2 linked regions of the Tunturibacter psychrotolerans genome follow. The protein of the gene in region 1 interacts with the protein of each later gene in a pairwise test. Links are inferred from orthologs where the notes say so. Each region holds a gene or a part of one and is shown on either strand. Other genes may lie near its edges. The genes, in order: ftsZ and rlmN.

The links.
Region 2: the proteins of ftsZ (region 1) and rlmN interact in binary tests that used the Escherichia coli proteins (3 or more experiments, as listed by UniProt). The link is inferred for Tunturibacter psychrotolerans from one-to-one orthologs.

The regions. Positions count from the first base shown.
Region 1 is NZ_CP132942.1:2,213,026-2,224,979, reverse strand. What follows is about bases 5,261-8,257. They hold ftsZ (cell division protein FtsZ), read right to left. Parts: upstream 7,502-8,257; coding sequence 6,020-7,501; downstream 5,261-6,019. Other genes in these bases: RBB77_RS09230 (hypothetical protein), read left to right, coding at 7,738-8,257; RBB77_RS09240 (penicillin-binding transpeptidase domain-containing protein), read right to left, coding at 5,261-5,880. In the rest of the region: RBB77_RS09260 (DUF4019 domain-containing protein), read right to left, coding at 1-196; tRNA (adenosine(37)-N6)-threonylcarbamoyltransferase complex ATPase subunit type 1 TsaE, read right to left, coding at 280-735; RBB77_RS09250 (ArnT family glycosyltransferase), read right to left, coding at 771-2,552; RBB77_RS09245 (NAD(P)H-hydrate dehydratase), read right to left, coding at 2,644-4,257; more of RBB77_RS09240, read right to left, coding at 4,621-5,260; more of RBB77_RS09230, read left to right, coding at 8,258-8,313; RBB77_RS09225 (sensor histidine kinase), read left to right, coding at 8,331-9,461; RBB77_RS09220 (LytR/AlgR family response regulator transcription factor), read left to right, coding at 9,458-10,237; RBB77_RS09215 (SRPBCC family protein), read right to left, coding at 10,347-10,829; RBB77_RS09210 (SRPBCC domain-containing protein), read right to left, coding at 10,819-11,328; RBB77_RS09205 (SRPBCC family protein), read right to left, coding at 11,362-11,856; RBB77_RS09200 (ArsR/SmtB family transcription factor), read right to left, coding at 11,831-11,954. UniProt on the Escherichia coli protein: Essential cell division protein that forms a contractile ring structure (Z ring) at the future cell division site. The regulation of the ring assembly controls the timing and the location of cell division.
Region 2 is NZ_CP132942.1:3,574,838-3,586,689, reverse strand. What follows is about bases 1-2,895. They hold rlmN (23S rRNA (adenine(2503)-C(2))-methyltransferase RlmN), read left to right. Parts: upstream 1-797; coding sequence 798-1,994; downstream 1,995-2,895. Other genes in these bases: RBB77_RS14855 (gluconeogenesis factor YvcK family protein), read right to left, coding at 2,296-2,895; RBB77_RS14865 (M16 family metallopeptidase), read right to left, coding at 1-661. Outside these bases: more of RBB77_RS14855, read right to left, coding at 2,896-3,423; RBB77_RS14850 (tetratricopeptide repeat protein), read right to left, coding at 3,485-4,048; RBB77_RS14845 (DUF4254 domain-containing protein), read right to left, coding at 4,237-4,824; RBB77_RS14840 (GlcNAc-transferase family protein), read right to left, coding at 4,908-6,185; RBB77_RS14835 (glycosyltransferase family 9 protein), read left to right, coding at 6,306-7,373; bifunctional D-glycero-beta-D-manno-heptose-7-phosphate kinase/D-glycero-beta-D-manno-heptose 1-phosphate adenylyltransferase HldE, read left to right, coding at 7,435-8,943; rfaD (ADP-glyceromanno-heptose 6-epimerase), read left to right, coding at 8,940-9,920; RBB77_RS14820 (ATP-grasp domain-containing protein), read left to right, coding at 10,015-11,226; RBB77_RS14810 (cellulose synthase operon protein YhjQ/BcsQ), read left to right, coding at 11,805-11,852.

The sequences.
Region 1 (11,954 bases):
CCGCAGCCGCAGCCTTCCAGCTATCGACATATTTGCCGGCGTCCATCATCGCCAGCCAGCTCTCAGCCTCGCGAGCCGCGATCTGCTCCGCCGTCTGTTGCATCATCGGAGCGTGTTCCTGCGCAGCCAGGCCGACCGCACCCCCCACCATCATCACGACACAAACAACCACAGCCACCTTCGAAATGAATCTCACGCAAGTCCTCTCACGATCATCCAGACACACCAATCCTAAGCCATCAAAATCATCGAAGGCTACGAAGCCCAGGCAGACAACCTCTACCCCTTCACCCGCACATAGAACATCCGCTCATCCCCACCCGCATGTTCAATCAAAATCTCCCCATCCGCCCGCTCCACCACACTCGGAAACTTCTCCCCCCACTCCACCAGCACCAGCGCGTCCGGCTCCTCGGCCATCTCCTCCAGCCCCAGCGTCATCAACTCACGTTCCGTCTCCAGCCGATAAAGGTCCAAGTGAAACAGCCGCACCTTCTTCCCTTTGTACTCATGCACCAGCGTAAACGTAGGACTCGTCACATCCTCCTCTTCCGCCGCCCCCAGAGCCGCAGCAATCCCCTTCACCAGCGTCGTCTTTCCCGTGCCTAAATCCCCTCGCAGCACAAACATCTTCGGCGCAGGCAGCAGCATCTCCGCCACCCTCTCTCCCATCGCCAACGTACCCGCCTCACTCCGCGTCTTGAACCGCTTCTTCTCCCGCAACTCCACACTCACATCGCTCTCCTCAACTCGTCACTACCTTCATCTTCTCACTGTACCGAATCGTGTTTCGTCGCCTCCGTCGGCTTCGGCCTCGCCATATCCACCAGACTTGAAGCGGCATGTACATCAAAATGTCCGTCATAAACCAACAGCCCGCCATCTAAAATCGCCGTCGGCTTTAGCGCTTTGAACTGCGCATAAGGATTGGGCTGCCCAAACGGCAGATCGACACCCTCCAGTTCATCATCGCTGATTAGAACCGGGCCATCGATCTCCGCAGGCACACTCATCGGCACAGGAATCCACCACAGATTGACCATCGTCGGAAGCGGCTTGCAAGGCACGCCATAGTAGCGCTCATCGGCCACCCCACTCGCTGTGTACGCCATCCAGCATTCAGTCACATGCCTATCTCGCAAATAATTCGACGCCGTCTTCAACTGTTGTCCCCAATCCGAGTTCGAGTCGCTCAGCCAACGATGCACATTCCTTTGCCCACCCCACGCCTCATTCGCATAAGCGATATAACCGGGAAAACTTCGCAGCGAAGTCACTATCTGGAAGACAAGCAGCACCCCAGCGACTGCAATCCACCTCCGATCGCGACTGATCAACACACCCAACGCCGACCCACCCACAAGATAAAGAAAAGGGTAGATCGGCAAAATATGTCGAACCCCAATATTCATATCCGAGTGCATCGCCAGTCCCAGAAACACAACAACCGGAATCATCAACAGCAGCCAACGCCACCGGACTTCCCGCTCGCGAAAACAAACGAAGCCAGCAACCGCCAACAAAACAAGAAATGGCAGAGTCGACTTAATCAAAATCGCCGCCGGAAAATAGAGCCACGTCCCATGACGGCGCAACGTCCCAAACAAATAGCTAATATCCCGCTCTTCCGTTAGTTTCGTATTCGCGACGCCCCACAGATACGCCTCTGGAAGGAGATGCGCTCGAGCCATCGTCTCCAAAGGCTTAGGGTTTGCAACACGACCATAATCTTGCAGGTAGCTTTCGAGTGTTGGATTCTGCACCATCCCACTAGGACGCGCTGCGTAGCGAAAACCATAACAGCTCCACAGCACTACAAACGCAACACACAACGCAATACCCAGCGCAACACATCTCTTCCCAGCCAGCTGAACGCTGCGCCTCTCAAACCACTCAACCAGGATCATCAATCCCAATGTCGGAACAAGAAACAACCCGGTGAACTTCACCGCCCACGCAAGACCCACGACAACGCCGGCAAGAAGCAGCTTCCAACCCGTCGGGCGCACCATATAGCGATACCACGCATAAACCGCCGCAAAGACGAAAAATGTGATCGCCGCGTCCGTCGTCACCAGGGCTCCATGAGCAAGAAGCGTTGGATCAAAAACCAGAAACGCCAACGCGAGCAATCCGGCTGTCGCGCTAAAGATCTCTTGACCAGCCAGAAAAACCAGCAACGCCAGCCCCAGCGTGAACAGAGAGATCACAAGACGCCCACGAAGTAAAAGTCCATTCGCATCATTCTTAAACAGAAAGTCTTTGCCATCGAGAAACGCCTCTAACTGCGAACTGCGTCCCTGCTGTTCTGGCTCATTCAGGCGCAGCGAAAGCAACGGAAGCGCAGCTGCAGCCTTCGCAAGTGGAGGAACCTCAGGATTCAATCCAAAATCCCGATGTTTCAGAATCGTGTATCCATCGAACAGGTGATGGCCCTCATCCCAACTCATCGAGGTTCTGACATTCACTGCGAGTAGTTGCAGAAAAAGAATTACCAGCAACGTCGCGACCGCCGCTCCGCGCAAAGCAAGTTGCTGCCGACGAGCCTCCATCACGAGCACCCCAATGTTTGCGTTAACGCATCTGTCGCCGACCCGGTTCCCGAACGGTCTAGGAAATTTTGCGAAATCGCAATATCAAACTCTATCGTTGCAGCCCACAGATCCACACCAACCCATCGGCATCCGCCACCCTGTACCGAAAAGCGTCTGACAGATGTGTAACCGTATCGGTTGCAAGCACAGTATGCTCATCCATCGCTCGTGCCGCAAAGTCCGCAGCCAGCCCGTGTAGATACACCGCCGTCTCCACAGCCCGCGCTACGTCCTTTGGAAACTGTGCCAGCATCGCCGCGACAATCCCAGTTAAAATATCCCCACTCCCACCCTTCGCCATCGCCGGGTTCCCGCTCGTATTCACCGCAATCGAACCATCCGGATGCGCAATCAGAGTCCGCCATCCCTTCAGCACCAGCGTCAGCTTATGCGTGGTCGCAAACCTCCGCGCCAACCCCACCCGGTCCGCCTCCACCTCTCGCACCGTCATCCCCGCCAGTCGTGCCATCTCCCCCGGATGCGGCGTAAGCACCATCACGCGTCCTTCGCCATTCAACAACTCCGTCTTTCCGGCGAATGCATTCAAAGCATCCGCATCGATCACCACCGGCACCCCCGTCTTCTCCACAATCTGCCGCGCAAACGCCGGCGCATCCCCCTCAGTCGACAGCCCCGGCCCCACCGCCACCACGCTAATCTTTGCCACCAGCGCATCCAACTTCGCCCCATCCAGATTCTTAAAAGAGACCTCGCCTTTGGCTCCCTCCGCCAACGGCGCCATCATCAACTCAGGCGCAATCCTCGCTACCGAATCCAATATGCTCTTCGGCACCGCCGCCGTCACCAGTCCAGCCCCAGCCCGCAAACACGCCAGCGACGCCATCGCCGGCGCTCCCGCCTTTCCATAGCAGCCACCCACCACCAGCACGTGCCCAAACTTGCCCTTATTCGAATTCACATCGCGCGGCCTCTCTGCCAGCACCTTCGACGCGCCCGACCAGGTAAACCCACTCGCCGAAACCACCGCATCCTCCGGCGACCCGATCCCCGCAATCACCACCGGGCCCAACACGCCTCCCGTCTTTTCATTGCGCGTCAAATGCCCGAACACATGTGCCATCTTCGGCGCGGTAAACGTCACCACCGCATCAGCCCGGAACGACCCATCCGCCGTCTGCTCCATCGAATTCGCATCCCACCCCGAAGGCAGATCCACCGCCACCACCGGCGTCTCCAGCTTCTCCACCATCTCCCGCAGCGAAACCGCGAGCCCACGCAGCGGCGGCTTGAACCCGGTTCCGACCAGTGCATCCAACAAAAGCTCCGCCTCAGCGAGTCTCTGCCCGCAAGCACCCAAACCGCTCTCGTCTACAACCTCATCCACCGTGACAGACGAAACCTCGTCCCGCAGCCGCTTCAGCGCTCCTGCAGCCTCACCCTTTACTTCCTCCATCCGCCCAAGCAAAACCACCCGCACCAGATACCCAGCCTGTGCCAGTACCCGCGCCGCAACAAAACCATCCCCGCCGTTGTTCCCCTTCCCACACACCACCGCCACTGGCGACAAAGCCGGGTATTGCCGCAGACAGAACTTCGCCACCGCCCCACCAGCCGCCTCCATCAACGTCTCGAGCGAAACCCCAAACTCCTCCGCCGTCCACCGGTCTACCGCCTGCATCTCTGTCGCCGTAAGAATCTTCATCTTCCCCTTCTACCCGATTCCGAAGCCGAAGCCAAGATACGCCAGCCAGGGCGCAATCCTCCCTCCCAACCATGTAGCAGTACCGAATTCAAATGCAGCATCGTTTCGCACGTATACCAATCAAACCCAAGGCCCGGCCGCAGCCGAAGTGTGAGTCACCAGGCGCGCCGCATACCGGATCCGAAATCCCCGAACATGCAACTCAGGTAATTCCATGTTGTAAAAATAGGAAATTAAATACCGAAACGTGGCGCATTTCCTAGCCGCGCAAAATTACGCCGCCATGCACCACGTCTCCACCACCAAAACACCACACTGTTACCACATTCCTACCAGCGTTTTTCGCCGTCCGAGCCGTCAAACCTACTCAGAAGCACCCACAACACCACTGGTTTCAACCGTCGGCTTCTGCTGGAAATAATCCTTATCCCACAGCGCCCGATAAAACTCCCCAGTCAGCTCAGCCGCCTTAGGCCCAAAGGTAGGCCGTCCCCCCTCGAGGAAAAACACGGTAACAATCCGCCCCTTCGGTGTATCGGCAAACGACCCGAACCACCCAAATCGAGTGCCATTATTCGAGCAGGTCCCTGTCTTGCCCATCACCGGAAACTGGCTGAAGTTGGCCCTGAGTGAGCGCGCCGTTCCGTACTGCACTGCGCCTTGCATACCCACCGAAATCTCAGGAATCAGCGGAGCAATATCCAGCACCCGCTTCACCTTGGGCTCGAATGTTGCCACATCAACGGCCGTCTCTGGATGTTGCAGATAATAAAGCGTGCCGCCATTCGCAATCGCCGAAACTAGGGCCCCCAGCTGCAGCGGAGTCATCGAAACGCTCTCTCCAAACGAGCACATACGCCCCACGCCGCCAAGCGAGGCAGGTAACACCTCATCTGGATATGTCCCTAGCTGCTCGCCCTGAATTTGATAGCCAGCCAGCTCGCCAAGCCCAAACTCATTGGCGTAATGCTTCACCCTCTCAAACCCAAGCTGCCGTCCAAGCGTCTCAAAATAAAGGTTGTTCGAGTGTGCCAAAGCCTCCGTCATGGTCAGGTGATAATGGCCGCCCAGATTCACAGGAGTGTCCTTGTTGACGATTCCCTCTTCCAGCGCCGCCAAAGCCACCGTCAGCTTGATCGTTGAGCAAGGCTCAGCGCCCCTCGACAGCGCCAGTTTCTGGTTTACCATCGCCAGAATTCGTCCCGTCGAAGGATCAATTGCAATTGCTGTACCGTTCATATTGCCCAGCGCTTCAATCGCCGCCGCGCGAACCAACGGATCTTCGCCCTCTACGACATCACCCAAAGTCAGATTGTCTGCATACGAGCTTGCTGAAAAATGCTCCTGATATCGAGTCCGTCGCACTGCCAGTGTAGGCCGCGCACCATGTCGACGCCGTCCCGCAACCGTCGTAGTTGCAACAGCGTGGGAGGCGCTCTTCGCAGCTGAGCTAGAGTGCGAAGCCCCGGAATGAGCCTTCACAGACGTCGCAACACGCGTTGTCCCGGCAGAGTGATGCTTCGTTTTGCCGGTAGTAGTCGTCGTTGCTGCGTTTGCACCCACTCCAGCACCTAACACAAGGCCGAAGAGGAGCGCGCCAAAAACCTTCAATGATCTCGACACAGGCGATCCCTCTTATTGATTTGACTGCAATCGAACTGCCATCGATCCATAATTCATCTAATAAAACACTAATTGAACACTATTTGTTGCGAAAGCACCGTTCCCCATTTGTGCTACTCGCTAGAAATCAGTTGTACCACTAGTTCCCACGCCGCAAAAACGCAGGAATATCAAGCTCATCCGGCTCCGCAGCCGCCACCGCCGCACTTCCAAACGCCGGAACACGCACCGAAGAATCCCCCACCTCGTCCGTCACGGAGCGGATATCCTCCTGTTGGACTCGCACCGGCGCGGAAAAGTGAGTCGCCTCTCTCGCTCGCTCCGCCTCCGCAGCCTTCTCCCCACGCAACGCAGGAGCCCGAAAGAAGTCATCATCAAACACCGATGCCGGCACCGGAACCAACTCCACGGGTGCATTCGACTCCATCTTAGCGATCGGCTCTTTCACTTCATCCGCCTGGCGCAAAGGAAGCGCAACTTCCTTCACCGGCTCCGCTTCCATCTCACTCGCAAACCGCATCGTCGCCGGCCGCGGCGTCACAACGCGCGGCTGAATCGGCACATCGTACCGCATCGTAGGCAGGGTCGCCTCCGCCAACATGCGCTCCCGCCGCTGCGGCATCTCCTGCTGCTTGAATCCAGTCGCAATCACAGTGATCTTCACCTCATCGCCCATCGACTCATCCTGCACCGCACCAAAGATGATGTTCGCATCTTCATGCGCCGCATTCTGAATAATGGTCGAAGCCTCGTTCACCTCGCTCAGCTTCAAACTGCTCGACCCCGTAATGTTGATCAGTATTCCCCGCGCACCGTCGATCGCTCCCGCCTCCAGCAGCGGCGAAGCCATCGCAGCCATCGCGGCCTCCACCGCGCGATTCGCGCCCGACCGTACGCCGGTCCCCATCACCGCATAGCCCATCCCCGCCATCGTTGTCTTCACATCGGCAAAATCGCGATTGATAACGCCAGGAATCGTAATGATGTCCGAGATCCCCTGCACGCCCTGTCGCAGAACATCATCCGCAATCCGGAAGCTTTCAAAAAATCCAGCATCCTTCGCCACCGCCAGCAGCTTCTCGTTCGGAATCACAATCACGGTATCGACCGACTCCAGCAGCTCCTGCATACCCCGCTCAGCCTGCTGCATCCGCCGTTTCCCTTCAAACGCGAATGGCCGCGTCACCACCGCCACGGTCAGTGCGCCCATCTCACTCGCCAGGCTCGCAATCACCGGCGCGGCGCCCGTGCCCGTACCGCCGCCAAGCCCAGCCGTCACAAACACCATATCTGCGCCCTCAAGCGCTTCAATGATCTTGTCCGAATCCTCCAGCGCTGCCCGCCGTCCCACATCTGGGTTCGCTCCCGCCCCCAGCCCGCTCGTCAGCTTCACTCCTAGCTGCAGCTTCACCGGAGCATTCGAAACCTGCAGCGCCTGCACATCCGTATTCGCCGCAATAAATTCGACGCCCACAACATTGGCCGCGATCATGCGATTCACAGCATTGTTCCCGCCGCCGCCCACGCCGATCACTTTTATCCTCGCGCCATGCGGTATCTCATCGTGATAGTGAATGCGGAGATCGTTGGAATCGTTGGGCACATTGGGCAGATTGGACATTTCAGCAGGACTCCTTGAACGTTGTTTAATTCTCCCATCTCCCTGCCAAACGCACGACCCTCGTTTTCCACTGCACGTACCACGCATGGTTCCAAACTCGCGCCGTTCGCCGAAGCACTCGCACCGGCCCTGGACCCACCTAATCCAGTCTGCAACTATCAGCCTCTCCCTGCAAAAACCTCCACTCTTCCTGCAAACCGATGGCAACCCCTCCCGGCACGTCCCATGCTGACAATATGAAAACCCTCTCCCAATTCCTCGTGCTCCCTCTCTTGATTCTTCTCATCGCCTTCGCGCTCACCCAGCCACCCCAGTCGGTGCAAGCCAGGCACTCCAGTCAATATGGACAACCTCGCGACGCCATCGATCCTCAGCAACAAGCCGAATCTCCTCCCCGTAACGACGCGGGCGACATCACCTGGCACCTGCTAAGCTCCGCCTACAAAATCATGGAAGCTTACGAAAAGGTGCGTCTGTGCTACGAAAGGGCAACTTACATCCTCAACGAAATCCCGAATACACGAGCAGACTATGCCTCAGCTATCGACAACCTTGGCACAGCCAGAGAGCTGACAGGTCTATTCCATACCGCTATGATCCTTCGAACCGTGTCCAAGCGTCTGCATCAGGGGCATTGCGATCACACCTCGCAGGTCGCTCTAAAGACGGAACTTGCGCCTCCGGACTTTTTTCACAACGCAATACTGAAAAGTGAACCAGCGCGTCTCGAAAAGAACGCCGCACCCACGCTGTCGAATCTTCGTACCCGGCGGCGCGCCGGTTGTACCATGAGTGCAGAAAGCTTCCAGTGATCACCATGGAGCGACGAATGGAACAGAGCGCCAAAAGCATCTCGTCCACCCCGGCATCAGGGGCACTGCACCTACGCGGAGCCATCGCGGCCTTCGTCGCTTCCGCCGTCATGACCGGCCTCACTGCCGGCGAGTGCAACGGCTACTACAACAGCGTCCATTCGCCCTCCTCCCTGACCCCTCTGCTGCTCTTTGCCTCCCTGTACTGGCTCTGGTGGGGGTTTCTGGCCGTTGTCATCTGGTGGATCGCCCAACGTTGGCCCTCCACACTTGCCGGCACGACGCGAACCTTCCTCTCCCACATCGCCATCGCCTGCCTTCTGGGCCTGGCCCATCTGATCCTGCTGCAAAAGCTCGTCACCTTCTCCGCGAGCATCTGGAACCAGACTGCTCCCCCGCTTGACTACATCACCCTCCCGCGCTTCGGCTTCGAACTCCTCCTCTACGGATTTGTCCTTGGCTTGTCCGGAATGCTTCACGTCCAATCCCGCGCGCACCTCGACGCAATGCGCTCTTTAGAGCTGGAGAAGCAACTCTCACAGGCGCAGTTGAAAGCCCTGCAGATGCAGATGGAGCCGCACTTCCTCTTCAACACGCTCAATGCCGTCACCTCCCTTGTCGAACTCGGCAGAAACCAGGAAGCCTCCGAAACACTCGCGCACCTGAACACAATCCTAAGAAAGACATTGCAACGAAGCACACCAGAAAAAATCACCTTCGCACAAGAGTTACAGGTAGTTGAGAGCTACCTCGCCATCCAACAGGTTCGTTTCGCGGATCGCCTTCGCGTCAAGATCGAGACCACACCCGAAGCCCTCGAAGGCCTCGTTCCCTGCTTCCTCCTACAGCCAATCATCGAAAACGCTATCCGTCATGGTATCTCTCGCCTCGAAGGCGACGGTCTACTCGAGACATCGGTCGAACGCATCGGCGACCAGCTTCAACTCCGAGTCAAAGATAACGGCCCCGGCTTGAAACCTTCTCCAGGCGCACCCAACGGGACCAGCGGACACGGCATCGGTATGCAGAACACACGAGACCGTCTCTCGTATTTTTATCCAAACGCTTTCAACTTCTTGACAGCCGAACCCGCAACCGGCGGATACGAAGTCACCATTCAAATCCCTTACGAGCGGCAACAAGCATGAAGCTCAAAACCATCGTGACCGATGATGAACCGCTCGCCCGCGAACGGCTCAAGCTCCTCCTCGCTCAGGATGAAGAGATCCAAGTAGTTGCCGAATGCAGAAATGGCCGAGAAACCATCGCCCGTTTGAAATCCGCGCCTGCCGATCTTCTTTTGCTCGACATCCAGATGCCCGGCATCAACGGCTTCGACGTCATCGACGCTATTGGCTCCCATCGCATGCCCCCAACCATCTTCGTCACTGCTCACAACGAATTCGCCATCAAGGCCTTCTCCGTTCGCGCCGTCGACTACCTCACCAAACCCATCGAGCCCATTCGCCTTCAAGAGACGTTGGCTCACGTAAAAAAACGGATCGCTGGCGCCGCAGCCTTACTCACCCACGAACAATTCGCAGAAGCTCTGGCAGCGTTGCGAACGCCCACCCGTAACGAAAAGCCCTACCAGGAACGATTCATCGTGCGCGATGGAGCCAAAGATGTGCTGCTCAACGTCTCTGATATCGAGTGGATCGAAGCCGCCGACTACTACTCCTGTTTGTACGTCGGAGGTAGAAAATACATGCTCCGCGAGAGCATCAAAGAGCTAAGCGTCAAACTCGACTCCGCCAGATTCGCCCGCATTCATCGATCGGTCATTGTGCAAATCGAACGAGTGCGCGAAATCCACCACGATGGACGCGCCGAATACTTCGTCGTCCTCGCCAACGGTCAGCGCCTCAGGATGAGCAAAACCGGCTGGAGAAATCTCACCTCAGCCCACAGCCAACAGTCTTGAGGAAAGGCTAGCAATCCCTCACAAACAAAGAAGCCTCAGGCTTTCCTTCAATCAACGCTCGCTCGAAGGGAAACCCGAAGCTCATCATTCCCGGCAAATCAAACTTCAGCTAAAACAACACAACCAAGTCAACCAGCCGATCGATACTCTCGCACCACCCCTGCGACATACCCGCAAGGTGCTTCGGAGGCGCACCAGGCTTCATCTTCGTCATACGAGCAATCAGCGAGATCTCCGTTCCGCCAAGCACTTCCCTGAAGGTCACCGTATTCGTCACCTCGAACATCGGCTTCCCTTCACCATCAATCGCCGCCGTCACAAAGACGAGCCTGTGCGGCCGATCGATCGTCACAAACCGTCCGGTCATCGGATGCACCACGCCCTCCGGCGATCGCATATCGATCAACATCGCGCCGCCAATTCGCGCATCCACCTCGCACACAGGATTCGTGAAGCCCTTTGGCCCCCACCACTGAGCGAGATGCTTCCTCTCGATCCACGCCCGAAACACCACATCCGGCGAGGCCGCCACTCTGCGCGTCAGACAAACCTCCTGCAACCCCGCCTCCATGACCCCTCCTTCAACCGCCATACTCCACCTCGCGCAAAAACTCTTCCAACTTATCGAGGCTACTATTCCAGCCCTTCATATGCCCGTCTCGATCTTCTTGAGTTACGAAAAATGCCTGGTGAAAGTTCATCGTCGTCTTTCCGCCGTGCTCTTGAAACGTAATCGTAACCACGGTGTCGTGCTCAGGAAGCCCCGAACCTTCTTCCCAGTGAAACGTGAAGACAAGCCTCTCCGGCTCAACCACTTCCATGTATTCGCCGCCCTGCCACACATCTGCCGTCCGCCACTCGCCCGCGCTATCGGTGAAACCGTCGCTATGCAGACGATCCCTCCATTTACCACGCGCCCGCACATCCACCGTCAGGTCCAACGCCTCAAACTGCCGTGGTCCAAACCACTGCTTCATATGTTCCGGATCTGTCCACGCCTTCCACACCAACTCACGTGGCGCGTCGAACACCCGCGTAATGTTCAGCTCATGCTGCGTCCTCACCTTCGGAGATACCGTCGCTGTTCCCATCGCATTCCTCCTCGTGTTTTCAAACCTATGCGTCTATCCCTTGGCTGTCGTCCCTGCCAGGGAGCGCGTCAAATAGTCCGCAAGTCGCTCAAGCGTCTGCTTGCCGCCCTCAATCGAGCCGTACTCGCGCACATTCTGGTCGCGAGCCTCAGCCGAATCAAACACTGCGCGCATCGTGACCCGCGTGCCGCCCGCCACCTCTTCAAAGGTCGTTGTCTTTTCCATCTTCACCGGAGCCCCGCCCTTGCGGCCGCCAGTCAACGTGTACACAAGCCGCTCATACTGCACTACGTCGACAAACACACTTTCGTTCGGATAATCGGTGCCATCAGGCCCATGCATCACCTGCCTCCACACACCGCCCGGCCTCACATTCATCTCTTCAATCGTGGTCGAAAATCCCTTCGGCCCCCACCACTTCACAACCTGCTCCGGATCGGTCCACGCCTCCCAAACCATCTTAAGCGGCGCATCGAAGACGCGCGACAACACAATCTCCCGTTCAGCGTCGCTTTTTACCGTTTCCATTATTCTTTCCGGCATCTCGCTTCTCCTTTATTTGCAGAGTCTTCAAGTACTCGTCCAATCGATCGAAACTCTCCTCCCAGAACCGGCGATACTCGTCC
Region 2 (11,852 bases), 1.4 Mb from region 1 along the record:
CCTTCGCCACCTGCGCCACAAAGGCGTCATGCTCTAAATTACCCGCAGCCGAAAACACCATATTCCGCGGCGTAAACTGCCCAGCATAAAAGTTCAGCAGCGTCTGCTGGTCGAAGCTCTTCACCGTCTTCACGGTTCCCAGAATCGGCCGCCCTAACGCGTCGCCCTTCCAGAAGTTCTGCGTCCATACTTCGTGAACCAGATAATCCGGGTTGTCCTCGTCCATCTTGATCTCTTCCGAGATCACGCCCTTCTCGCGCTCCACATCCTCAGGCGCAAAGGTAGGGTGCAGCACCAGGTCCGACAGCACATCCAGCGCCGGCGCCACGTTCTCATCCAGCACCTTGATGTTGAAGCAGACCGTCTCCTTGCCGGTGAACGCGTCGAGATTGCCCCCGATCGTGTCCACCTCCCGGGCAATCTGCTGCGCCGACCGCGAGGTAGTGCCCTTGAACACCATATGCTCGACAAAGTGCGAGATCCCATTCACCTCCGGCGTCTCATCTCGCGACCCTGAGCCCACCCAGGCCCCCATCGAAACACTGCGCACATGAGGCATACTCTCGGTCAGAACCAGCAAACCATTCGACAAAACAGTTTTGCGGATATTCCGAGAGGCATTCTTCGAAATTACGACATCATCAACTAACGTTACAGACATGAGACTCCTTCAGACTCCATTGTTTCATAGCGCCGCCTGCGCCATCTTCCGTATCTATCGGAGTAGACTTATATAGATGCTCCGAGGGTATCCAAGGCTTCTAGCATCCTAAGTCTAATTACATTAACGCCTAATAATGAGCAACATAGAAGAATCTTCGAATCCAGTAGATGAAGAAAGGCCTCTCTTTGGCGCCTCCCTGCAAGACCTCACCGGTCTGATGGAAAGTTTCGGCCAGCCAGCCTACCGGGCGCGCCAGCTTTACGACGCCCTCTACATCCAACGCATCCCCTTGCTCGACCAGATCACGACCCTCCCAGCAGCTCTGCGCCAGACACTCCAAGCCGCGGGCTATATCGTTGGCCTTCCCGAACTCGTCCAGACCGCCCGTTCTATCGACGGCACCGAGCGCTATCTGGTTCGCATGGCCGACGGCGAGACCGTCGAGACCGTCTGGATGCCCGGAGGTGACGGCGGCGAACGCGGCGACGGCACCCAGGCCGCCGAAGAGGAAGAGCATCCCTCTGACGACGACTACAAACGCGCCACCATCTGCATCTCCAGCCAGGTCGGCTGCGCCGTCAACTGTCAGTTCTGCCTCACCGCCAAGCTCGGCATCCGCCGCAACCTCACCGCTGGAGAGATAGCCGGGCAGGTAGCTGCCGTCCTCAACCGCCATAACGTCGAAGTCGGAAGCGCACGAGGCAACAGCAATCCAGCTCGCATCAACCTGGTCTTCATGGGGATGGGCGAGCCGTTCTTGAATTACGCCCACTTCATGGACGCCGTCCGCCTCCTCACCGGTCCCATGCGCATTCCCGAGTCTCGCATGACCGTCAGCACCTCCGGCATCCTCCCCGGCATTGAGCAATTCGCCCAAGAGACAGTCCGACCCAAGCTAGCCGTCAGTCTCAACGCCTCCAACGACATCGTCCGCGAGTCCATCATGCCCATCACTCGCAAATGGAATATCGCCGCTCTCCTCGAGGCTATCTCCACGGTTCCGCTGCGCCCTCGCGAGCGCGTCACCTTCGAGTACGTCCTGCTAGGCGGCATCAACGACCAGCGCGGACACGCCGACGAACTGATCGCCCTCTTGAAGAATCTCCGCGCCAAGATCAACCTGATCGTCTGGAACTCGGGCCCGGGAATGCCCTTCCACGAGCCGACCCCGCAGGACGTAGGTATCTTTCAAAGGCGTCTCCGCGACGCAGGCATTCCAGCTTTCATCCGCAAGCCTCGAGGCCGCGACATCTACGCCGCCTGTGGCCAGCTAAAACGCACTCTGGAATCCCCACCCCCGACGCCCCTCGTAGAGATCGCGATGCTCTAAAGATCCCGACCAGAGGGAGGGCCGTAGGAAAAGGTATACCCGCCACGAAGTGGCCGCGCCACGCGCAGTGGGCCCGTCCGGCAGGACATGGTCTATAGGTCTGTCAACCCCCAAAGCGCCAAAACTCCTTGCCAGACAAACACATACGCCTGGCGTATGAGTTTCACTCCACTCGCTATACTGGATACAGAACAAAAAAATGCCCCCGCCACAAGCCGGGGCATCTGCATTTAAACCGCAAGGAGAACGAATCAACCCGAAGTCCAGACCTAAGCCATTATCTTTGAATACTTTGCACACATTAAGTACGGGGAGGGGGTACCTGCCCCACACCCGCAACCGCCAACGGACGCTCCATCCCCAAACCAAGCAGCTGCTCCGCTACAAGGTCATAATCATGCCGCAGCACATCACCCTCATGGACGAAGTCACCTGTAACCGGCTCGACGCCCAGCGCGCGGACCCGGTCGAGATCCGCTTCGATCGGCTCCTGGCCCTCGCGCGCATACTGCTCCAGTCGCAATGGCGAGATGTGCCCCGTATTGATCAGCGCATAGTCGAAAATGGGAGCCGTAACCGTGCCTGCATGATGCATGATCTTCTCGATATGTTGAGAAGCCGTCAGCCCCAGCGACTCGTTCGCCTGCGTCATCAGGTTGCAGACAAATACCTTGGTCGCGGGCGACGCAGCCAATGCCTCCGGGATGCCGCGAACCAGCATATTCGTGATCAGCGACGTGTAGAGCGAACCGGGCCCCAGCGTAATCAGGTCAGCATTCGCAATCGCCTCCAGCGTCTCGGGCAGCGGATCAGCTGTCTCCGGCTCCAGTCGCAGCTCGACGATGCTGCGTCGACTCTTCGTGATGTTGGTCTCGCCCCGCACCAGCGATCCGTCATCCATCTCCGCCGCCAGCGTCACGTTGGTATTCGTCGCAGGATAGATCTTTCCCCTCGCCGCCAGAATCTGCGACGACATTTGCACTGCCTGGGCAAAGTCGCCCGTGATGTGCGACAGAGCGGCCACAAAGAGGTTCCCAAAGCTGTGTCCTTCCAGATCGCCGTGCTCGAAACGATATTGAAACAGCTTCGACAGCAGGTGCTCGTCCTCAGAAAGTGCGACCATGCAGTTCCGGAGATCTCCCGGAGGCAGCATCTTGAAGTCCTCGCGCAATCTCCCCGAGGAGCCGCCGTCGTCGGTCACCGTCACAACAGCCGAAAGCTCCCGAATGATGCACCGCTGTTCAGGACAAGGCGGCGCAGGAGGCCTCTCGACCCTCGCAGAATCTCCCAGACGAGTCCCTTTCCTGCGCTCCGGAGTTGCCACATACCGCTTCAGGCCGCGCAGCAGCGTCGACAAACCCGTGCCCCCGCCAATGGCAACCACACGCAGGTCTTTGTCTTTCAATTCGGTCGGTTTCGGCAACGACATGCGCAGGTTCTCCTACACAAGCCTAAACGAAGCGCCCGTTGTGCCGGATTGCAAATCGCGCTTAGACCTCAGGATAGAGCAGCTCCGTAAAGCGCGGATCGTCGGCCATATCCTGGAAGTCTGAATCCGCTCTTGCCTGGATCCTGTTCCGTGGGTTCTGCCGGATAGCTTCGGTTAGATGCTCCAGGCAGCGATGAGAGTCGCCAGTCATGCTCGCCAGCACCGCCAGACCGTAAAAGGCATAGTCCGCCTTCTCGTTCGCCTGCAGGATCAATGTAAAGTGCTCTCGCGCATCTTCGTAGTGACCGTCGTTCAGCAACGAGATCGCATAATCATATTGTTCTTCGCAGTTTGCGAAGTCATTCTTTCCCTTCGTCATCTGCTGGGAGCATGCGGCGGAGTACATGCGGACACGGTCGCTCAGTTCACCCGCGCCGGCGGCCAGCATCTTGTCGAACGCCGCATGGGCCTTGTCGTACTTGCCCTCCTGCATCAACCGCAGAGCAGCTTCGTAGTGAGCCATCAGCTGCGCCCGGGCATTGTCGTTTGTCTGAGGAATCGTTCCAGCGATCGTGCGTGGGACACGCTTTACTGCTGGTGCTGCTACTGTCTTTGTCTGAGCCATCGTAGTTCCTGTCGCCTAAGGCGGTTTCTGAGCTCTCCCATTCTAACGGGTGCCCCAAAATTTGTTTGTTCTCGTGTCGGTTTTATACGCAGACCTGGCCGTCAGGTCAACCCCACGTCTGTACAACCTATCGGTATCATCTCTTTCGCGTTAGAAGTATTCACCCAAATAGGCACACTCGGCCATGGTTACACGCGACCATACACCGCCGGATTCAACTCGGGATCGTTATACATCTTCATCTGCCGATAGAGCTTGAACCTCCGTCTGCCCGCAAGCACTTCGCTCCAAAGCGCATCCAGACATGCCGCCAGGTCCTCGCGCTGTTCCTCGATCAAGGCCAGCCGGTTCACATTTCGCAAACGATGCTCCTCTGTCGCGGTCACCCGGTGCGCCTCCTCGTGCGTGTGATAAATCTTCAATGCCAGGATGGAAAGCCGATCGATCATCAGGCCCGGCGTCTCCGAGTGCAGCGGGGCGGCCGGATCCTGCTCCAGCCGGTCGATCAGCCACACATCCATCTTCTCTACCAGATCGTTGCGTCGCTGGTTGAGCGTATCGATCGCATGTTTTACCCTCACGATCTCCGCGTCCGGAGCGCCCGGAACCCGAGCCTTATCCTCCTCATGCCAAAGATCGAAGTTAGCCCGATGCTGTGCCATCGCCAACGCCATCAACCCATCCGCGCCCGTCTCGATGGCCACCTCGTTCTCTGTCTCATGCAGGGCAGCCGTCATCTCTTCCTGCATCCGCGTTATCACAAGTGCATCCAGCATAGGCCCTCCCAACCAAAAACTTTACCAGCTAGCGCGACCTGAATTGAAAAGCCGTAATGAGTCGCAATGGATACGCTGCGTATTTATTCAGCGTCGTCAATGACGATCGTGTAATCCTCATCGCCCAGAGTGCCTTCAATCCTCCTCAACCACCCCAGGGAATGGCTTACAGGCCAGACCGTCCACGACGCGGGAACCGCCCCCGACTCGAACTCGCAAACCAGAACGACCTGCGGATCTGTAGTCTGGAGCGAAGCGAGTTGCGACGAGGGAATATCCCGGCGATAGATCTCAACGTGATCCGCATCCTGCACCCCGACATACCAGAGCTCAGGATCGTCGAATGCCGCAACCTGCAGAGCCTCGCGATCAAACGCGATTCGAACCATCCAGGAAAAGATCTGTCCGGTCCAGTCGACAGCTGCCTCGGGATTGGGTGGCTCCCCGCATCGCACCGTGTAATCCTGGGCCTTTCGCAGCTTCAACGATAGTCCCGCATAGGCCTCATAGTCCTCCAGGCTCCGCGCGGACCCGATTCCATAGCTCTCCACCGGCTGCCCCGCAAGCAGCCTCCTCACCTTGTCTCTGCTTCGCAAATCCAGTTCATGCCACGAACGGCCCGCATTGTTCTCCTCAACGTGATCGCCCCAATGCTTCGGAGCCCTCGGCCTGCCGTAGTCATGCCAGACGATGGTCTCCTGCGGATGAAACAGGTCATACCCGCTGGTGAAAGCACGCAGGGTCATGGCTGCTTCCTCCCCCAGAAAATACAGTTCAGGATCGTACCCAATCTCATCCACAAAACCACCTTGCACAAACAAGAAACCCGCAGACAGAAAGCGCGCTCGTCGTGGCCGCGTCAAGTTCCGCCAGTCTGCGATCGCCATCGGCTTCATATGTGGAATGCCATCTTCGGTAAACCCCTGAAACGCCATTTGCAGCGGCCCCTCGACCAGCACCTCGTCTCCGCCAGGAGTAAAAGGTGCGGCGTAGGTACTCAAAATCGGCTTAGCGCTGTCCGTCTGCTTCATCTCGTCGATCAGCTTCGCATCCCACTCCCACGCAAAACGGCAGTGCGAGTCGACCTGCAGAAACCAGTCCTCCCCACGCCAGAGCTTCATCACCTCCGATCGGGCCCAGCAAGCTCCCCGGCTCTCGCGCCAGTCGATCGCCAGAATCCTGAAGCAATCGTCGTTACGAAGCGGCAGAGTATCTGAGTGGGGATCATGTTGCCAGCAGATGCCAAACCGAAGTCGCTCAGGATGCCTTGCTTTGACAATGCAGTCTTCAATCGTAGGAATCAGTTGCGGATCGCGATACGCCGCGATCGAAACAAAAATCAGGTTGTTCGCCTCGTTCAAAACCAGACCTCTCGCTCGATCAGGCTAACAGGCTCTCCGATTCAGCAACCACCAAACCCCGTCTCCCCCTTTCGTCCTATTTGCCCTAAGTCGCCGAACCAAGCAGACTAAAGACAGACAATGGCAATCACCACGAAACGGGTCCTGATCTATCGCCTCGGCAGCCTCGGCGACACTCTCATCGCACTACCGGCCCTCCACCTCATTGCCCGTGCCTTTCCACAGGCCGAACGCCGCATGTTGACCAACTTTCCTGTCAACGTCAAAGCCCCGGCCGCGGCCGCCATCCTGGAAAACAGCAACCTCGTTCACGGCTACTTCCGCTACGTGGTCGGCATGCGCAGCCCTCGCGAACTCCTCTCCCTCTGGTGGCAACTCCTTCGCTGGCGGCCGCAGGTGTTGGTCTACGTGGGGTCTGCCCGAGGCGTCGAGTCAGCCCGTCGCGACGCAAAGTTCTTCCGTCTCTGCGGAATAAAACATCTCATCGGCATTCCACTCACCGAAGACATGCAGCAAAACCGATGGGAGCAGCAAACCCGGACCTTCGAACCGGAGGGAGAGCGGCTCACCCGGAACCTGGCCGAGCTAGGAGACGCCCACCTCGAGGATCCCGCGAGCTGGGATCTCCGTCTCACCGACGCAGAACATGTTCGCGCCGAACAAGCTATTGCTGCCGCAGCAGACAGCCCCGTCATCGCAGTCAGCGTTGGCACCAAGGTGCAGTCGAAGGACTGGGGCCGCGAAAATTGGCGAGCACTCCTGTACCGACTCGCACCCCTGTACCCCAACCACGCTCTTGTTCTGTGCGGAGCTCCTGAGGAGGCCGAAGCCAGCGACTTTGCTGCCGACGGCTGGAAACAAAGCTCCTCCACGCCGGTCATCAACCTTTGCGGCCTACTCAATCCGCGCGAGAGTGCAGCCGTCTTCGCCCAGGCCCGCATCTTTGTCGGTCACGACAGCGGTCCCATGCACCTGGCCGCCGCCGTCCAAACTCCTTGCGTCGCCATCTTCGCCGCCCGCAACAAGCCTCGCGTCTGGTTTCCCTACGGCAAACAGCACCGCATTGTCTACCACCAGACCGACTGCTGGGGTTGTGGCCTCGAGACCTGCATCATCGAAAAAAAGAGATGCCTGACCTCCATCACGGTGGACGAGGTTATCACCGAGGTTCGCGCCGTCCTCGGCTAACCCGAGAGAACGCACCTTCGCTCAAAGATGCGATGATTGTCGCGGGAGATCTTTTTCGTTCATGCTGCCCGAACTTCATTCGATCCTGAACCTGCTTGAGGGTGGCTTAAGTCAACTCAAAGTATTGGTAATTGGTGACATCATGCTCGACCGCTACATCCACGGCGAGGTCGAGCGCATCTCTCCCGAGGCTCCCGTTCCGGTTATCCGCCACGCCCAGCGCTACGAGCGCGCCGGCGGAGCAGCCAACGTAGCCATGAACCTCGCCGGCCTCGGCTGCCAAACCTTCCTCGCAGGTCTCTGGGGAAGCGACGCCGAGCAGACAGAACTCGCCGCAATCCTCGATCGCGCCAACATCGACACTATCGGCGTCGTCTCAAGTTCGCTCCCCACCATCTCCAAAACCCGTATCGTCGGCCGCATGCAGCAACTCCTGCGGTTAGACATAGAAAGCCGCGACCCTGTCCCCGCCGCCGAAGCTCAGCGCCTTCAGGAACGCGCCACGGAGCTCGTCACCAAGGTCCACGCCGTCATCCTCTCCGACTACGCCAAAGGCGCTCTCACGCGTTCACTCTGTGAAGCTGTCATCCGCTCGGCACGCAACGCCGGCATCCCCGTCTTCGTCGACCCCAAGACCCCCGACTTTAGCAAATACTCCGGCGCCACCACCGTCTGTCCGAACCTAGGCGAACTCTCAACAGCGACCGGCATCCCATCGCATCACACTGAAGAACTTCTCAACGCCGGACGAGCTTTAGTCGCAGAACACGACTTCAAGTTCCTCACCGTCACCATGAGCGAGAAGGGAATTACGGTCCTCCGCGCTCCTTCAGCGGGCGAACCCGGGATCTATCACTCCCCCGCCCGCGCCCGCGAGGTCTTCGACGTCTCAGGAGCTGGCGATACTGTCATTGCAACCCTGACAGCCAGCGTCGCCGGCGGCCTGAAGGTCGAGACCGCGGTGGAGCTTGCCAACCTCGCCGCAGGCATCGTGGTCAGCAAGGTCGGTACCGTCCCCATCGCGGCTCACGAGTTGGTAGCCGTCCTTACCCCCAGCTCAGGACTCACAGCCGGCGAAAAGATCCTCGACCTCGACCGCCTCAAACTCCGCGTCGCCGAGTGGCGCTCCTCGGGCGAGACCATCGTCTTCACCAATGGCTGCTTCGACCTCCTGCACGTCGGCCACATCACGCTGCTCGAAGACTGTCACCGCTTCGGATCAAAACTCGTCCTCGGCCTCAACTCCGACGCCTCCGTATGCCGCCTTAAAGGCCCCACCCGGCCCATAGTCTCTGAGCGCGAACGCGCCCGCGTTATGGCCGCCCTCGCCGCAGTAGATGCAGTCGTTCTCTTCGAAGAGGACACGCCCCTAGAACTCATCCGTGCTCTAAAGCCCAACGTGCTTGTCAAAGGCGGCGACTACACCATCGACACCGTAGTCGGACACGAGGATGTAGTCGCAAGCGGCGGCCGAGTCGAGATCGTTCCCACCGTAGAAGGCTTCTCGACCACCAACATCGTAAAAAAGCTCACAGCAAACCCCGCCGTGAGCGAGGAGACCCAGAATTGATCATCGTTACCGGCGGAGCAGGCTTCATCGGCAGCAACCTTATCCAACAGCTGAATCAAATAGGCGAGCGCAACATCCTGCTGGTCGACAACTTCGCCCCCGCCCCGAACCTCACCGGCCCGAAGTTCCTCAACCTCGCGGGCGCGGAATATGCCGACTACATGGACAAGCGCGAGTTCCGCGCAGCTCTCAAAGCTGGCGACTTCGAGAACACCAGGATCCGGGCCATCCTCCATCAGGGCGCCTGCTCCAACACCCTCGAAGACGATGGGCGCTACATGCTGGATAACAACTTCACCTACTCCAAGGAGCTGCTGCACTTTGCCCTCGACCGCAAGATTCCTCTGGTCTACGCCTCTACCGCCGCAGTCTACGGAGCCAGCACCAGCTTCACCGAAGTCCCAGCTAACGAGCGCCCACTCAACATCTACGGCTACTCCAAGCTCGTCTTCGACAACTACGTCCGCCGCCATCTTCACGACATGAAGTGCACCGTCGTCGGCCTCCGCTACTTCAACGTCTACGGCCCACGCGAGCAGCACAAAGGCCGCATGGCCAGCGTCATCCACCACTTCACCCGTCAGCTCAAAGACACCGGCACCATCCGCATGTTCGAGGGCTCAGGCGGCTACGCCGACGGCGAACAACGCCGAGACTTCGTCTTCGTCAAAGACCTTGCCCGTATCAACCTGTTCTTCGCTGGCCTCCTCCCCGATAGCCCCAAGCGGCCCATGCACGTAGTAGTCAACGCTGGTACTGGCCAGGCCCGCACCTTCAAAGCAGTTGCCGAAGCCCTCATGCAGGTCCACGGGCAGGGAAAAATCGAGTACATCCCCTTTCCGGGCGACCTCAAAAACCGCTACCAGCACTACACCCAGGCCGACATCTCCGGCCTCCGCGCTGCAGGGTACACCGCACCCTTCACAACACTCGAGGACGGCGTAAAACAAACCTTTACCGAAGAACCCGCCGTCTAAATAGTTCTGCTCTAACCAAAAAGAAGTTACTCTAGCCCAACCGCAGACTGCTGCACCAAATTGAACCTGTTCCTAGCCGACCACAGGAGCCACCGTGACTGATACGCATCGGGACCCTACGATTCTCTGCATCAGCACTTACGAAAAAGGTCAGCGTTTTCTCAAAGAGGCGGCCCGCCTCGGCGCGAACGTCCTCCTGCTCACTGTCGACAAGCTTGAACACGCCGACTGGCCCCGCGAATCTCTCACCAAACTCATCACCATGCCGGAGAATCTCACTCCCGCTCAAGTCCTGAACACCGTCACCTATCTCACACGCACAAACCACATCGACCGCGTCGTGGCCTTAGACGAGTTCGACCTCGAGGTAGCCGCACTCCTACGCGAGCACATGCGCCTGCCCGGAATGGGCGAATCGCTCAACCGAAACTTCCGTGACAAGCTGGCCATGCGCGTCAGTGCGAAACAAAAAGGCATCCCCGTCCCCGAATTCACAGGAGTCTTCAACTACGATGACCTCCGCAGCTTCCTCCGCAAAGTACCCGGACCATGGCTCTTGAAGCCTCGCACCAACGCCTCCGCCATCGGCATTCGCAAAATCGAATCGCCAGACAACCTCTGGCCCATCCTCGACCAGCTCGGCGACATCCAGTCGCACTACGTCCTCGAACGCTTTGTCCCCGGCGAGATCTTTCACGTCGAAGGTGTCACCTGGAACGGCAAGGTTCTCTTCGGAGCCCCTTACAAATACGGCAAGCCGCCCATGCAGACCATGCATCAGGGCGGCATCTTCAGCACCCGCGCCCTCAACAGGGAATCGATCGATGCCATCTCTCTCAACACCATCCACAAACAGGTGATCGAGTCACTCGGTCTCATCTCCGGCGTCACCCACACCGAGTTCATCAAGTCTAACTCCGACGGCAGCTTCTACTTCCTTGAAACCGCAGCCCGCGTCGGTGGCGCTCACATCGCCGACGTTGTCGAGTTAGCCTCCGGCATCAATCCGTGGGTCGAGTGGGCAAGACTCGAAGTTGCCACTCTCCTCGGCATGGAGTACACGCTGCCTAATCTGACCTACCAGTACGCCGGCAGCGTCATCTGTCTCGCCCGGCAAGAGCATCCTGACACCAGCAGCTACGACGCACCCGAAGTCGTCCAACGTCTCGAACGCCATCATCACGCCGGCCTCATCCTCCGCGCCGACACAGCCGACCGCATCGAAAATTTAATCGCGGAGTACACTGAGCGCTTTCTCGAAGACTTTTGCGCGGTCGTCCCCCCTCCGGACAAACCGACAGCATAGAATCCCTACCTGAACCGGCCCGGCAGCTATTGATTTTATATGATTGATTATAAGGTGTTTATGGTGAGAGCGCTGGGGCTCGAACCCAGGACCAACGCCTTAAAAGGGCGATGCTCTACCAACTGAGCTACGCTCTCAAACCACACTACCAAGTTAGCACATTTGCCCACGTGAAAATCGCCACCAATCACTGGCAAAGCAAGCTGCTACTATCTCTTGCCCTTGCGATGGAGTTCAAAGACAGACTCCATTCGGAATATTGTTTCTAACCCCTCCTCACAAAGTCCATAGACGACTTGCAGTCAGTTGCGCCTTATTCTTGATCGAACCCAATGAGTTTCATTATAGGAAGACCGTCATATTCGTTGATATCTAGCCTCGATTGATGCAGAAAACCCGCGCCCCTATTGGCTTCTCACACTTAAGTCGCACAACGGTTTCATTGACTTGGGGTAATACCAACAGTAGCCTCAAGCTATTGCATAGCAACAGGTGCAATTTATCTCCATTGAGCTGGCATCGAACCGGCGCAGCTCAAACTAAACGAACCGGCTTCACAACACATAGGACCAAGAGCTATGGACTCTCACGGCACCGACAAGATCACCGACAAGATCGATGATCTT